4 regions of the Exiguobacterium sp. PvP048 genome follow, and region 2 is predicted to be linked to each of the others. Evidence: predicted binding sites of a transcription regulator. Region 2 holds the regulator's gene; each other region holds the start of a gene.
What was found. The regulator LexA, encoded in region 2, represses DNA repair genes until DNA is damaged. The targets are predictions, from matches to a motif close to CGAACATATGTTCG.
Positions count from the first base shown of each region.

Region 1: the regulator LexA is predicted to act here: its motif matches at 2,902-2,915, upstream of addB (helicase-exonuclease AddAB subunit AddB).
Region 3: the regulator LexA is predicted to act here: its motif matches at 1,665-1,678, upstream of uvrB (excinuclease ABC subunit UvrB).
Region 4: the regulator LexA is predicted to act here: its motif matches at 2,073-2,086, upstream of ABIC15_RS11930 (NUMOD4 domain-containing protein).

Region 1 is NZ_JBEPSU010000002.1:32,462-36,279, reverse strand. It holds gene addB (helicase-exonuclease AddAB subunit AddB) at 1-2,734, opposite strand, end outside; gene ABIC15_RS04735 (truncated hemoglobin) at 3,063-3,443, shown strand; gene ABIC15_RS04730 (hypothetical protein) at 3,503-3,818, shown strand, end outside.
Region 2 is NZ_JBEPSU010000002.1:406,458-410,275, forward strand. It holds gene ABIC15_RS06550 (MIP/aquaporin family protein) at 1-483, opposite strand, end outside; gene ABIC15_RS06555 (metal-binding protein) at 671-1,141, opposite strand; gene lexA (transcriptional repressor LexA) at 1,172-1,786, opposite strand; gene yneA (cell division suppressor protein YneA) at 1,995-2,282, shown strand; gene ABIC15_RS06570 (YneB family resolvase-like protein) at 2,328-2,981, shown strand; gene ABIC15_RS06575 (DUF896 domain-containing protein) at 3,095-3,331, shown strand; gene tkt (transketolase) at 3,545-3,818, shown strand, end outside.
Region 3 is NZ_JBEPSU010000001.1:675,068-678,885, reverse strand. It holds gene ABIC15_RS03415 (S41 family peptidase) at 1-382, shown strand, start outside; gene ABIC15_RS03410 (PDZ domain-containing protein) at 402-1,565, shown strand; gene uvrB (excinuclease ABC subunit UvrB) at 1,733-3,700, shown strand; gene uvrA (excinuclease ABC subunit UvrA) at 3,702-3,818, shown strand, end outside.
Region 4 is NZ_JBEPSU010000006.1:144,353-148,170, reverse strand. It holds gene ABIC15_RS11950 (DNA alkylation repair protein) at 1-749, shown strand, start outside; gene ABIC15_RS11945 (hypothetical protein) at 746-1,072, shown strand; gene ABIC15_RS11940 (hypothetical protein) at 1,136-1,432, opposite strand; gene ABIC15_RS11935 (DEAD/DEAH box helicase family protein) at 1,429-2,013, opposite strand; gene ABIC15_RS11930 (NUMOD4 domain-containing protein) at 2,153-2,677, shown strand; gene ABIC15_RS11925 (hypothetical protein) at 2,744-2,929, opposite strand; gene ABIC15_RS11920 (GGDEF domain-containing protein) at 3,088-3,818, shown strand, end outside.

The DNA.
Region 1 (3,818 bases), 370 kb from region 2:
GTAAGGTAAATCGAAGCGGCGGGAACATGGCGTTCCCAAAACTGATTTCAAACAAATCAGGTTCGAACTCGGAACGTTCCGCCTGTTTAACAAGCATTTTGGCTGTCTGCTCGACGACATCCGTTAATTTTTTCTTGATGTAACCAAAACGGTTCGAACTCATCAAAATCGCATTTTGAATTTCCGGCGTCACTTTCTCGACAGCTTCTTTCGCGAGATTGCTGCACGATTGGTCATCCAGTTCACGCCAACGTTTCCCCGAGGCTTTGATGTTCATCGATAAATCATTGAGGGCTCCGTGGAACAGGTTGCCGATGTCCGGTGCTTCGAATTTATATAATTTCCGTTCTTTTAACCGTAGTCCATACCGGGCAAAATGTTTATAGGAACAGGCATTGTAGGTCTCAAAGCGGGAGACGCTGGCTTTGATCGTGTCACCGTACAGATTGCGTGCCAGATCCTCTGGCAACGGTTCTGCCTGGTTTTGATAAAACAAGGCATTGGAGAACAGGGCCATCCGTTCGCGGCCCCGTCCGTTCTCAAGCAACCGATTATACACATCAAACCAGGACGGTTGAATCGGATAACGACGTTGCAGCCGTCTCAACTCGATTGCCGCTGCCGCTGCCGCCCGTTCCGGACTCGTCACGAACTGAAGCTGATCATCCGGCGCATGATCCCCTGCTTCTGCAAAGTATGTTTTTACCGGACGATCCTGCAGCAGTTGATGTTTGATCTGCTTAACGATTGATGCCGGCTGAAGCGCCTTTCCGTCCTCATCCACAAGTGCATAACTGATATGCAAAGATTCACTTGGTGCCGTCACCCCTTGATAGAGGTAATACAATTCGTCGTCAAATACATCCAACGATGCTTTGCCTACCGGAATACCCTGATCATGCAGAAAGTCATGATCTCCTTCTGACAATAGTTTAGACTGGTCTTCCACAAGTGGAATCAATCCGTCATTGGCACCGAGTAAAAAGACCACTTTGACCTGTTGTAAACGCCCCCGGACGTAATCCGTTGCAATCACTTGATCGAGCGAAGGGGGAACTAGTGAGAAGCGGAGACTTTCAAGCCCGGTCTCGACCATTTGGACAAACAGTTCCGTTGTCAACGTAGCTTCAGGTGCCGCAGCTTCCAGCTGTTCAAAGAGATGCAGTACCGCTTCATACACTTGATCATGTTCACGTGCCTGACTGAGTTCGTTGACTTCAAGCGCTTGTTGCTTCCACACCGTCAACCGGTCGGTCATATGATGTTCTTCCAGGAAACGGTACAAAGCGCGTGTATATTCACTCATGGTCTTAGAGGCCTTGAATCGCTTTTCAAGCGGTTCGATCGCCTCGACCAGAAATTGACGCCATTCGTTCAGCTCGAGTTCCTCTTGTAATTCAGCATCCGTCAAACTGATTTCATCGGCTAAACGGCGCTTCAGTTGCCATGGTTTTTTCCACATCGAACCCTTGATTCCGCGCTCCAGCACAAATGTTTCCAGGCGATCAAGTGCTAACCGCGGATCTTCTGCCGGAAGTGGAATCAGTTCTGTTTTCAGCAGACGAAAAACAGATTCTTCCCGGTAACCCGTCATCACGATTTCGAGGACGGCATGGACTAATTCGACGATCGGGTGATGCACCATCGATTCCCGTTGATCCAAAAAGTACGGAATATCATACAGTTGAAAAGCGCGTTCCAAGTGATCGGCGTATGGCTCCAGGTGACGGACAAGAAAAGCGATATCCTTGAAACGATATCCGTCATGACGCACGAGTTGAATGGCTTTTCTGACGGCGGCTTCCGTCTCGACTTGACGATTGACGGCAGCAGAAACCGTCACTCCCGTCACCTCTTCATCCGTTGGCGGGTAGCCGGGCGACAGAAGTGCTTGTTCGAGCATCCGCAAGCCTGTGCTCTGAAATTTAACGGTCTGTCCATAATAAATGTCTTCATGCGCAATCTGCCGCTCTTTCATCTGTTCAATCAACTGCATGTAACAGCGTTGTGAAACTCCAAACTCAGACTGTTTCGTATAAACGTCTTCGACATCGAGTGTAAAACTCAGGTGCATATCTTTCGTCAATTCCATCAATCGGAGCAAAACTTGCTGTTCCTGTAACGAAAATTCATAAAAACCGTCCACGAATACAGAAACGTCGCTTAAATCAGCTTTTGGTAACAGCTCGATCAAGGTCGTAAAATAATCGTCAGCATGAAGGGCCTTATCTGAGATTCGTTCAGTAAAACGTTCATAAATCAGGGCTAAATCATTTAATTTCGGTGAGCGTTCCGGTGACGCTCCACTGATTTGACGTAGCATATCCGGATTTACTAAAGAACGTTTAAACGAGGCAATCAATTCGTCTAATCCTTTGTAAAAGCCGGGCATATTTTTCGTCCGTTTAAAGATTTTCAACTCTTCTTCCGCCTCTTCAACAACTTGGCGTAATAGTAGTTGTGTCCCCGTTTCATCTAAAAACGGAATCACCTGGTTTCCGTAATCCCGGATCATGTGGAAGGCAAACCGGCGTAAACTCATGACTTCCATCCGGACAAGACCGGACAGCCGGGGATCCGTCGCAATACGCCGTTCCATCTCAAAGGACATCTGATCCGGTACGATGAAATAAATCGATGGACCAAGCGGTTGTTCGGTCAGTTGATCGATGACCCGTTCAATTAATTGTGTTGTCTTACCGGTACCGGCACGACCTAAATGCATGTAATTCATTCTGCCAGATCAGCCTACACCCATGGTTGTAAACTGATCTCCACCTCCTTTAATTAGTATTGAGGCGTTTTATTCTGTTTTTCTCTCCCCATGTCAAATGAGTGTTGAAAGTAGCAGAAAAGACCCCGCGTGCAAGACGTAGCATATGTATGATTATCTCACAAATACGAACAAACGTCCGTTTTAAATTGAGATTACATTTTTTCTTTCTGTGCTCGTGTTATTCAGTTTGAATCATTTGTCAATTGCTTTGTATGGAGTTGCAAAAATCGGGTAAAGATTGAGATAATGGTTGTCTTCATCAGACTGAACAGAAAGAGGGACAGACATGCTTTATGAAGACCTTGGTCAAAAACAAGCAATCGAACAGCTCGTCGCACGCTTTTACGAGCGTGTGTATGCAGATCATCTTCTCCGTCCTTTATTCCCATCCGACCGCCGGCAGGTTGAACAGGCGCAAACCCGGTTTTTAATTCAACTTACAGGTGGTCCGAAACAATATGAATCATATGATGAACGAATGAATCTTGCCATGATTCATCGTCTATTGCCTATCACGGAAGTACATGCCATCCGGTGGATTGAACTGATGACGATGACCATCGAAGAGACCATTTCTGATTCAGAGGCCGCGACGCGTTTAATCGAACGTTTACGAATCGGTGCACTCAATGTTCTCCGGATTTGTGATGCTCATCAGAATCGATAAGGGATTTTTCTTTCTCATCGGTACATTTCAAGGTAAAATAAAAATTGGAGGCGATAACCATGACTGAAGAACAAGATAAAAAGAGTGAATTAGTAAAAAGCGCACTCGAACAGGCTGAAGCAGCCAAAGCGACAGAAGAGCCTGTCGAAGAAGAAAAGTCAGACGAACAAAAACGATTAGAACACATCCGGGCACTCGTGACGCTCGAACGCGGCTCTGATTATTACCGGGTTGTCTTCTACGACGATCATAAACATTTGATTTTCAAAGAACTGGATTATGACCGGGTTGAATTTGTCGGCCGATTCTACAATGACAGTTTTGATCCGACAAACCAAACAGAACTGGAAGAAATCTCTGAGAAGGCGCTTGCGA
Region 2 (3,818 bases):
TGGTTTCAGTCCGTCACCAAATGTTGTCAGACCAAATGACAGAATTCCGAATACCAGGACAAACGTCCCGATGATCTCTGAAATCAGATTTGACGGTGTATGGCGAATCGCCGGACCTGTTGCGAATACACCCAGTTTTGCTGCTTGATCATCAGTCGCTTCAAAGTGTTTCATATAATGAAGCCAAACGAGTACTGCACCGATGAATGCTCCGATTAATTGACCGGCGATATAGACAGGTACGTCTGCCCACGGTAAATCGGAATTCATGGCAAGCGCCAATGTCAATGCAGGATTGAGATGCGCACCACTCGAGGCAGCAATGTATGCTCCCGTCATGACGGCGAGACCCCAAGCGAATGTAATGACAATCCAGCCGCCGTTCTCAGATTTCGTCTTTCTCAAGACAACCCCTGCAACGACTCCGTCCCCGAGCAAAATCAGAATCATTGTTCCAATCAGCTCACTTGTAAAGTTACTCATGCAAAAACCCTCCCTTTGGATTAAAGCAAATAATGGCCTTTCCATTTAAACCTACATCTAATTGAGAACGTTTTCAATACAATTAATTCAAATCTTCGAATTAAAATTTCCTTAATTTATGTTTAAAAAAATGAATAATGGATATTAAAAAAATCCTTTGCTCATTTTTACAATGAACAAAGGATTTTTAACGACGCTTTTTTCGCTTCTTTTTGGTGCGGAAGAAGCTGCTGGAGTGATCAAGAACGATATGTATCGTACTGGCGACCATAACGCCGATGATAAAAGCAGGCATGGACGCAAACCAGGAATCGACCGTACTTGATTCGACAAGTTTCAGATACAGCGCCAAAAATAAAAGCGGAATCAGAAAAGCGGCGCTGTACATCAGACGAATGAGATCGCCGATGATCAAACCATGCGACCAGATGGAGCGGTGGGGCATGATTTTGACATACGGCATCCAAAGGACCCGTAAAGGACCGTGCCGGTAGTAAGGTTCGGACTTCAAGTCGAGGTCTGGTGAAAGCCAAAGGGTGCCGACGGCGATGCCGACAGCGGTTGGAAGCCAATCCGTCTGCTGAGTTGCGACCGAATACGCAACATAGCCGGTTAAAGCAACGGTATTGACAGTATCGTGTACATTTCCAGAAGGCATGAAAAAAGACCAGCTGAGCTGGTCCCTCGCTTAGTGGATCGTCCGATATACGCCGATGACCTTGCCAAGAATCGAGACGTTATCGAAATACATCGGGTCCATCGAATCATTTTCTGGTTGGAGACGTACTTGTTGATCTTCTAAGAAGAACCGTTTGACGGTCGCTTCGCTATCTTCGGTCATAGCCACGACGATTTCACCATTCTCTGCTGTGTTTTGCTGACGAACGATGACCCGGTCACCGTCTAGAATGCCTGCGTTAATCATCGACTCACCGTCAATCGTCAACATGAAAACATTTTCGTTCCCGACGTAATGGGCAGGAAGCGGGAAATGTTCTTCGATATTTTCGATGGCTGTGATGGGAAAACCGGCCGTTACTTTCCCGATGACAGGGATGTGTACGATGGCTTCATGATCTTCTTCAGGTTTATCAAGCAATATCTCAATCGCACGTGGTTTTGTTGGGTCACGGCGAATCAGTCTGCGTTTTTCTAGACGATCCAAATGACCGTGTACCGTTGAGCTTGAAGCAAGACCAACAGCCTCACCGATTTCACGAACTGAAGGTGGATACCCTTTCAGTTTCACTTGAGCAACGATGTAGTCAAGGATTTCTTGTTGTCGTTTCGACATTTTCCGCATATGAATTGCCACCTCTTTCCGGATTGGTTTTTGAAGGTTATAGGAATACATGTTTCTAAAATCACTATAACATAGAACAAATGAGCGTACAAACAATTGTTCGACATTTTATATTGACCGAACACTGGTTCCTGGTTTAAGATGAGTTATGCGAACAATTGTTCCGCGAACGTTTATTCTAAAACATTTTAAATTGGAGGGATTCATCATGATGCATTCAATCCGTACCCATGCCTTTTCCATTGTTTTTTATACGCTCAGCTTTGCCTTCATTCTTTTTCTCTTAACACCTCGCCCGGATGAAAAGGTTGAACAGCTGTTAACAACTTCCGTTACAGTAGACCAGAACGCGACCGTCGAACAGGTGGCGGAAGTATACAACGACGGTTCAATGACGGACCAAGAATATGTCGAATGGTTGATTGAGAATAATGAATTAAAGACGACACATGTCATTTCGAAAAACAAAATCGTTGTACCAATCGCGCAACAATGACAAACTGTAAAAGTTGTCAATGAACGAACAGGGGTGTGAAGTACGATGAAAGTAGTAATCTACTGTCGCGTCTCGACGGAAAAAGAAGCACAGGATAGCTCGCTTGAGCGGCAAAGATCAGAACTGTCGGGACTCGCTGCAACAAAAGGATTTGAAGTCGTGGAGATCATCACGGAAAAAGAAAGTGGTTACGACGTTGACCGGGAAGGGATGTTATCCGTTCTTGATTACGTCACACGTCAAGCGGTGGACGCCGTTCTTGTGACGGATGATACGCGGATCGGACGCGGGAATGCCAAAATCGCCATTTTACATACGTTCCAAAAACATCAGGTTCAACTGATGACGATGGAATCGGATGGCGAGTATAAACTGGCGGACGCCGAAGCGATGGTGCTTGAGATCGTATCGCTCGTCGAAGAGTATCAACGGAAACTGCATAATGCGAAGATTGCCCGCGGGATGCGGCGAGCTGTTGAAAACGGCTTCCGTCCCGAACAAAATCTCAATCGGCAAGGCGAGAACGCCGGACGGAGCCGAAAAGAAGTTCCAATCGAAGAAATCGTCCGGTTACGTGAGTTAGGACTGACATTTGCCGACATCGCGGTGACATTAAGAGGGATGGGACACGACATTTCGAAAGCGACCGTCAACCGGCGTTATCTGGAATATAAAGAAGTTATCAGTACGTACGAATAAGGAAGTAAGTTTGATGCGTCAGTGGCGCATCAAACTTGCTTTTTTTTAGTGGGTCTTTTACAGTAAGGTTACTATTGAAAACTTATATTTGAGTCAACAGAAAGAGGGATATCATGTTATCACAAGAACAATTAGACCGGATTAATGAACTGGCAAATAAATCAAAAGTCGAACCGCTGACAGATGCGGAAACGGCGGAACAAAAAGAATTACGGACGGCCTACCTGGAAGCATTCCGCGGTTCGTTTAAAAATCAGATGATGGGCATTAAGATCGTCGATGAAGAAGGAACGGACGTAACACCTGAGAAATTGAAGCAGGCACAAGAAGAAGAACGGAACAAACAATAAGGACAAAAGCTATGTCACTCAATGGGATGAGTGGCGTAGCTTTTTTTGATGAAAAGTTCGTAATGTGTATCATGAAAGTGGCAAGAAAACGGCAATAGATAGCGCATTCATTTTAATGTGACATACTATTTAGAAAAGTTGTATCACATTTGCGGGTATGCTAAAATGAGAAGGAATTTGTGAAAAAGAGAGAGGATGATTGTTTTGACGAACATGACAACAGTAGAATTATTAGCAGTAAATACGATTCGTACCTTATCAATTGATGCAGTACAAAAAGCGAACTCGGGTCACCCGGGAATGCCGATGGGTGCAGCACCGATGGCATTTACATTATGGGCGGATCATATGAACCACAACCCTAAAAATCCAGAATGGTTCAACCGTGACCGTTTTGTACTTTCAGCAGGACACGGTTCAATGCTTCTCTACTCACTCCTCCATTTATCAGGATACGATCTCGCGATGGATGACTTGAAGTCATTCC
Region 3 (3,818 bases), on a different contig from region 2:
TAAATGGCTGACACCGGACGGCAACTGGATTCATAAAAAAGGCGTCAAGCCGACGGTCGAAGTCAAACAGCCGGATTACTTTAACGTCACGAAGATTCTGACGGATAATAAGACGCTTGCAAGCGGCGATTACGGCAAGCCTGTCGAAAACGCACACCTGGTTCTTGAAGCGATCGGTTTTGATCCGAAAGGACAGGACGGTTACTTCGGCGATACGATGAAACAGGCGGTCGAGCGTCTCCAAAAAGACGCGAAGCTTGAGGTGACCGGCAAAATCGATCAGGTGACCGCTTCCGAGATGGAAACGCGTCTCCTGAAGAAACTGGAAGACGAAAAAAATGATGTCCAGCGCATCAAGGCGTTGGAAGTCGCTGCACAATAACTTACAGAAAGAGGTCTGAATGGGCGTGGAATTACTCGATGGAATCGGTTGGACAGTGATTAGTCTCTTCGCTAGTCCAATCTTGTGGTTAGCCGTTCTAGTCAGTTTTTTACTCAGTATGCGACGTATCAAACGTGAACGGAATCTGTTCCGGTCACGCACGCGTAGCAAACGGACCGATCTCTTCGAAACGCTTGTTCCGGGCTTCGTGGTTGGTCTTGTCTTATCCGTCATCAGTGTGAGTCTGACGTTGACGGTCTCAACAGAGTTTCTGATCGCCTTCATGGTGTTGACGTTCCTGATTTTGTTGACCGGTGTCATCCGCTTCAATTTACCGCTCGGACCGCTCGTCCTGCTTGCCGGCGTCACCTGGTTCATGACGGGTGACCGGGTTGACAGTCTCCGGGATGTCACGGTCAGCGACTGGCTGTTGCTTGCGGCCTTGTCCTTGGGAGCTGAACTGGTACTGTTGATCTGGCGGGGGAAAAAGAATTTATCACCTTCCTTGGTCTTATCGAAGCGGGGACGTTACATCGGTGGACTTTCGTCGAATAAGCTGTGGCTGATTCCGCTCGTCGTCTTTGTACCGGGCAGCAGCCTGGAAACGCTCATTCCACAATGGTCGTTTCCGGAGTTCGTTCCGATTGTCCTGTTTTTGCCGATCGGATTCAGTTTCCTCTTTACCGGACAGTTGCCGGACCAGTTAATCCGTCCGCTGATCCAGGGACGACTGCTGACGTTCGTCTTGTCCGTCGTGCTTGCGGCAGGCGCCTTCTTGACCGGACAGGCTGTCTGGTTATACGGATTACCCGTCCTGCTGATCGTACACCTGATTTTGCATCAGCGGATTAAACGACTCAACCGCTCGCAGACACCGCTGTTCCTCAACGGAAAACGCGGGGTCGTCATTCTCGGAACGTTACCGGAGAAGCCGGCTTCTGAGATGGGACTCGTCCCGGGCGAAGCGATTTATAAAGTCAATGGAGAGTTCGTCGAGTCGGAGAAGTCGTTTTACGAAGCGATTCAAAAACACAAACCGTACCTCCGTCTCGAGGTCATGAATCACAACGGAGATGTCCGGTTCGCGCAGCGGGCTTTTTATGAACAGGATCATCATGATCTCGGGATTTTGTTCGTCAGTGAACCTGGCAACAAACGGACGAAAATCCGGACCCTGCAGTGACTTGAGTTTAAAATTCAGCGTAAAAAACAGTTCAGCCTGCGGGCTGGACTTTTTCTTTTCGTGAAAAACGGGTAACTTTTAAATGGAGCACTTCAAAATCGAATGTTTGTTCGTAAAGTGGTACAATGAAAATAGATTTTGTGAACTGGATGAGGGGGAAGAATACGATGGATTTTGAGTTAGTATCACCATTTGAACCGGGTGGCGATCAACCGGTAGCGATTGAAAAATTGATTGCAGGCGTCAAGAACGGCGAGCGCCATCAGACGTTGCTCGGAGCGACGGGAACAGGGAAAACCTTCACCGTCTCGAACGTCATCAAAGAGATTAAGAAGCCGACGTTGGTCCTGGCCCACAATAAGACACTTGCCGGTCAGCTGTATTCGGAGTTCAAAGAGTTCTTCCCAAACAACGCGGTCGAATATTTCGTCAGCTTTTATGATTATTACCAACCGGAAGCTTACGTGCCGTCAACGGATACGTTCATCGAAAAGGACTCGTCCATCAATGATGAGATCGATAAGTTGCGTCACTCAGCGACGTCAGCGCTGTTTGAACGCGAAGACGTCTTAATTGTCGCCTCGGTTTCGTGTATTTATGGTCTTGGTAATCCGGAAGAGTACAACAACCATGTGCTGTCGCTCCGTGTCGGAAACGAAATGGGACGAAACGAGATGTTGCGTCGTCTGATCGACATTCAATATGAACGGAACGATATCGATTTCCAGCGCGGACGGTTCCGCGTCCGGGGAGACGTCGTCGAAATTTTCCCGGCATCGCGTGACGAACAGTGTGTCCGGGTTGAATTTTTCGGAGATGAGATTGAACGGATCCGCGACATGGACCCGTTGACCGGTGAAATCATCGCCGACCGGGAACACATCTCGATTTTCCCGGCATCCCACTTCGTGACCGGGGATACCCGGCTGCAAAAAGCGATTACGAACATCGAGGCAGAACTTGAGACACAACTCGCGAAGATGCGGGAAGACGGTATGCTGCTCGAAGCCCAGCGGCTCGAACAGCGGACGAATTATGACCTTGAGATGATGCGTGAGATGGGTTACTGCTCGGGGATCGAAAACTATTCCCGTCACTTGAACTTAATGCCGCCGGGCTCGACACCGTACACGTTGATCGATTACTTCCCGAAAGACTTTTTACTGGTCGCCGATGAGTCGCACGTGACGTTGCCGCAAATCCGCGGGATGTACAACGGGGACCAGGCTCGGAAACAAGTCCTCGTCGACCACGGCTTCCGTCTGCCGTCAGCGAAGGACAACCGGCCGCTCCGGTTCGAGGAATTTGAGGAAAAGGTCAGCCAAGCGATTTATATCTCGGCGACACCCGGTCCTTACGAAATCGAACATACAAAAGAAATGGTCGAACAAATCATCCGTCCGACCGGACTCGTTGATCCGACGATCGAGATTCATCCGATCACAGGTCAAATCGACTACTTGATGGATAACATCCGCGAACGGGTCGCGAAAAATGAACGTGTGCTCGTGACGACATTGACGAAAAAAATGTCGGAGGATTTGACGGATTATCTGAAGGAGCATGGCGTTAAGGTCAACTACATGCACTCGGAAATCAAGACGCTTGAGCGGATTGAAATCATCCGCGATTTACGGCTCGGGAAATACGATGTCCTCGTCGGGATCAACCTGTTGCGGGAAGGACTGGATATTCCGGAAGTCTCGCTCGTGACGATACTTGATGCCGACAAGGAAGGATTCCTGCGTTCGGAACGGTCACTGATTCAGACGATCGGTCGGGCAGCCCGGAACTCGGAAGGGCACGTCATTCTGTTTGCCGATAAGATGACCGACTCGATGCAGCGGGCCATTGATGAAACGGAACGGCGGCGCAACATTCAGCTCGCCTTTAATAAAGAACACGGCATCACGCCGAAAACGATTCAAAAGGATGTCCGTGGTGTCATCAGTACGACAATCGAGAGCGACGATACAGTCGAAAAACTCGAGAAGTTCAACAAACTGAAAAAACCGGAACGCGAAACACTGCTCGAACAACTCGATCAAGAGATGCGTCAAGCGGCGAAAGATATGCAGTTTGAACGGGCAGCAGAATTGCGTGACCTTATCTTAGAATTGAAAGCAGGTGCCTAAGTTGGCAGAAAAAAAGAACAAGATCATCATCAAGGGCGCTCGCGTCAATAACTTACAAAACATCGATGTCGAAATCCCGCGCGATCAGCTTGTCGTCCTGACAGGCTTATCCGGGTCC
Region 4 (3,818 bases), on a different contig from region 2:
TAACACCGCATTCGACATCGGAATTTGCCGTCCGTCGGTTTTTGGTCGATGATCAGGACCGGTTTTTAGAGGGGGCGACGCGATGGAGTCAGTCGAGTGACGAACATGTCCGACGTTTAGCGTCGGAAGGAACCCGTCCGCGTTTGCCGTGGGGACAGATGATTCCCTCACTGATTGCCGATCCGCGACCGGTCCTGCCGATTCTCGATTCATTGCTTGAAGACGACGCCTTATACGTCCGAAAAAGTGTTGCCAATCACTTGAATGATATCGCAAAGACCCATCCGGAACTCGTCATTGAACGATTGGAGCGGCTCGGAACGCATTCGCATACGGACTGGATTTTACGGCATGCCTCACGAACTCTGTTGAAACAAGGCCACCGGGATGTCTTAAAAGCCTTTGGTCTCGTTACGCGGGGAACCGTGACCGTCGACGAACTGACGGTCACACCGACACTGGCAATTGGCGGAGAACTGGCTTTTTCCTTTCACGTGACGACAACCGAACCGCAAGTCCTACGGATTGAATATGCGATCGACTACGTCAAAAAACGGGGGACGAGTCAAAAAGTCTTTCGGATCAGTGAGCGGCAGGTAACGGGACGGGAGACGTTTGCGAAGCGGCAGTCGTTCCGGAATTTGACGACACGGGTCCATTATCCGGGAACACATCAAGTGACGATTTTAATTAACGGAGAAGCCTATGCGACGACGGAGTTTGATGTCACGAAGGAGGAAACAACATGAAAGGTCGCCATCCGGACTTTACGACATCCCGGTTATCGATTACAGCTACGGATACTGCCAACGGATGTATCTGGGTACTGAAGAAAAGAGAGAACGAACAGGTCGCTCTGATTCAATTAACCGGTCAGCAGCTCAGCTATGACGCAATTGATCCGTCCGACCGTGACGGCTATATCCAAGAAGCCTTGACCGTCATCCTTTCGTATCTCGCGCGGACGTTGCTGTTGCCATTCGTGACAGGAGAGGGCGGAGAAGCAGAGATTTGGCTTGAAAATGGATTTTATAAGGACGGTCCGGTCTTTCGTCGTGACTTGACACATTGAATGAAAAAAAGAATCGTCTCATCAGAAAAGCTGCTTCTGATGAGACGATTTTTTGCATCCGGATCATGGTTCTGAAATGCCGTTTGCGAGTAATAACATAAAGGTGATGACCGATAGTGACAGCAAAAAGGCGGTGTTCGCCAACATACTGAACCATTTGACGTAGTTATTTGTCGACCGGAGACCCATTACCAGCGAAACGATATAGCCGAGTCCGACCAACACGTTGAGACCGATCGGCACCCACAGGCTCAGGTTCGGAAAAAATTGTCCGCTCAGTAAGTAGGACGTCAGCATATTGAACAGAAGCAAACCAAGCGTCAAGAAAACCGGCAAATATGTCTGCTTGGATTGATTCATCGTTCGACCAGATTCGTCAACCAATTAAAGTGTCGGCAAATCGTTTCGGCACTTTCGCCGGCCGAACGTCCCTCGGTATCAAGACGGAGATAGTTGGGATACGGAAGTTCTCCCGGAAGTGAATGCGTCCGGTAATGTTCGGCTGTTTCAAGCAGGTTGGCTTCCGACGCGGCAATGTCCCGTTTCGTAAACTTATGTAGTAAGCGGTTTTCCGTCTGATTCCGGGCAAGACGGGTCGACAAGGCAGCTTCGAGTTCAACGATGAACACTTCGGCACCAGCTTCTTCAAATAGTTGAACGGTCTCTTCGATGAATTCGATCCCTCCGCCTTCGACGCCGAACAGGCACAAAAACGTAAAGATCACCCCTTCGAGGTCACTGACGGCCATCTCTTTAAACATCTCCCGCCGGATCAAGTCCTTCAGTTTATGGTGCGCCGGTTTCGTAAAGTCAAAGTACGGATGCAGCAGGTCAATCGTCTGGTGGTTATGGAATAATTTCATTCCTGTTTTTTGCTCGAGTTCCTGACCAATCGTCATTTTGCCGACGGCTTGCGGACCAAGTAACATGACAAACTTCATCCCTGACACCTCTTCCTTTTTTTGTTAATACTAGCATAGAAAAACAGAGTGTTCATATTAGAACGTTTGTTCGTAAAATGATATAATGACAGTAAGAAATGCTGCTGTTTTTTTCGACCGAATGGAGGTCATTTATCATATGGAGCATTGGAAGATGATAGAAGGGTATGAAGGGATGTATCAAGTTTCGACAGCAGGAAATGTCCGCTCGCTTGACCGGATCATCGAGACGAGCCGGGGGGTGAAACAACGACGGAAAGGTGTCGTCTTACGGCCACGGATCAATCAAGAAGGTTACCGGAAAGTCACATTATACAAACAGGGACGGGGCGAACGGTTTTACGTTGGAGAAGTTGTCGCAAAAACATTTATTGATGGCGAAGCGGTACAAGAGCGGGTGATCCGGGCAGATGGAAACTGTTTGAACGACAACATCGACAATTTGACCGTTAAACCGTCGACGAACCAGGCATATGCGTCATTACTTGATGAATTCGAATCATTGCTCAGTCAACACATCGAATTATCGCCCCGACAGATTCGGGCTATCCGCTACCGTTACCAAACAGGACAGTCAATCCGACGCTTGGCACTGACGTATCAGGTGACGGAAAATCGGATCCGCAATATTATCGACAAAAAGGAAGCGCAGTATGTCATCTGAATCCGAAACAAATATCAAAAAAGGCGGACCCGAATCAATCGAGTCTGCCTTCTACTCTATAAGAAATTAGCTTGCGACAGGCAGATAAGCCGAGACGAAACTCGTCGTCATTTGCATGAACTGAAGAGTTTCTTCTTTTGGTTCGGACGTAACATAAATAATCAGGGCAGCGGCGACGGCGACAAAAATGATGATGACGAGAATGACGAAAAACGGCATCTTGCTTTTCTTTTTTTCCTCTTTCATATCCATGATGCGATTACCCCCTTATGAAGTAGAAACAGTCTCTTTGAAGTGATTCCCTGATGCAAAAAATGGAAACCTGTCAGAGTGCTTGAAACAGGTAAGAAACCGTCCGATAAAGAACTATAACGTGTAGGGAATTAGTTTTACATTAAGGGGCGTGCAGCATGTTGAGTCAGTTTAATCAGTTTCTGTTAAATTTTTCGTTATTGATCACATCACTGTTATTTGCCTTTTTACCACTCCGCCACGTCAAACGCATTTCACCGGCGTCACCGGTCAAGCTTCGTATCCTGGTTGGTCTAATTGTCGGATTCATCAGTGTATTACTTGTCTTGAACAGTATTACGTATGACGGAGCAAAAATTGATTTACGGCTCGTCGCGCTCGTGACAGCCTATTATTACGGTGGCTGGGTCAGTGGGGGAATTACGACACTCGCCATTCTTGGGGCACGGTTTGCGATTACACCGCCGGGCGCTTACGAAGGATTGATTCTGACCGGCCTGATTTGTATCGCGTTACTCATCACGGCGAGCATTTACCGTCGTTTTGCGTCCCATACGCTCAAGGATTATTTGATTTTAATTGCGATTGGGATTGGTTATAGCCTGCCGGCACTCTATTTATTAACAAAAACGTTCAGTCGTTTTCTCGAAATTTCACTCGTCTACATCATCTTCATTTTACTCGGTGGCTACGTCACGTACCGTTTCCTACAGGAATTACGCAAACATTTCCAGTTCGTCCAGACCCAGCAGGAGCTTGCTTTGACGGACGGTCTGACGAATCTCGCCAACCGGCGGAAACTCGACGAGACCCTAGCGTCTTATGACAAAGATGGTTTTGCCTTTTCCGTCTTGATCGTCGACATCGACTTTTTTAAGTCGGTCAATGA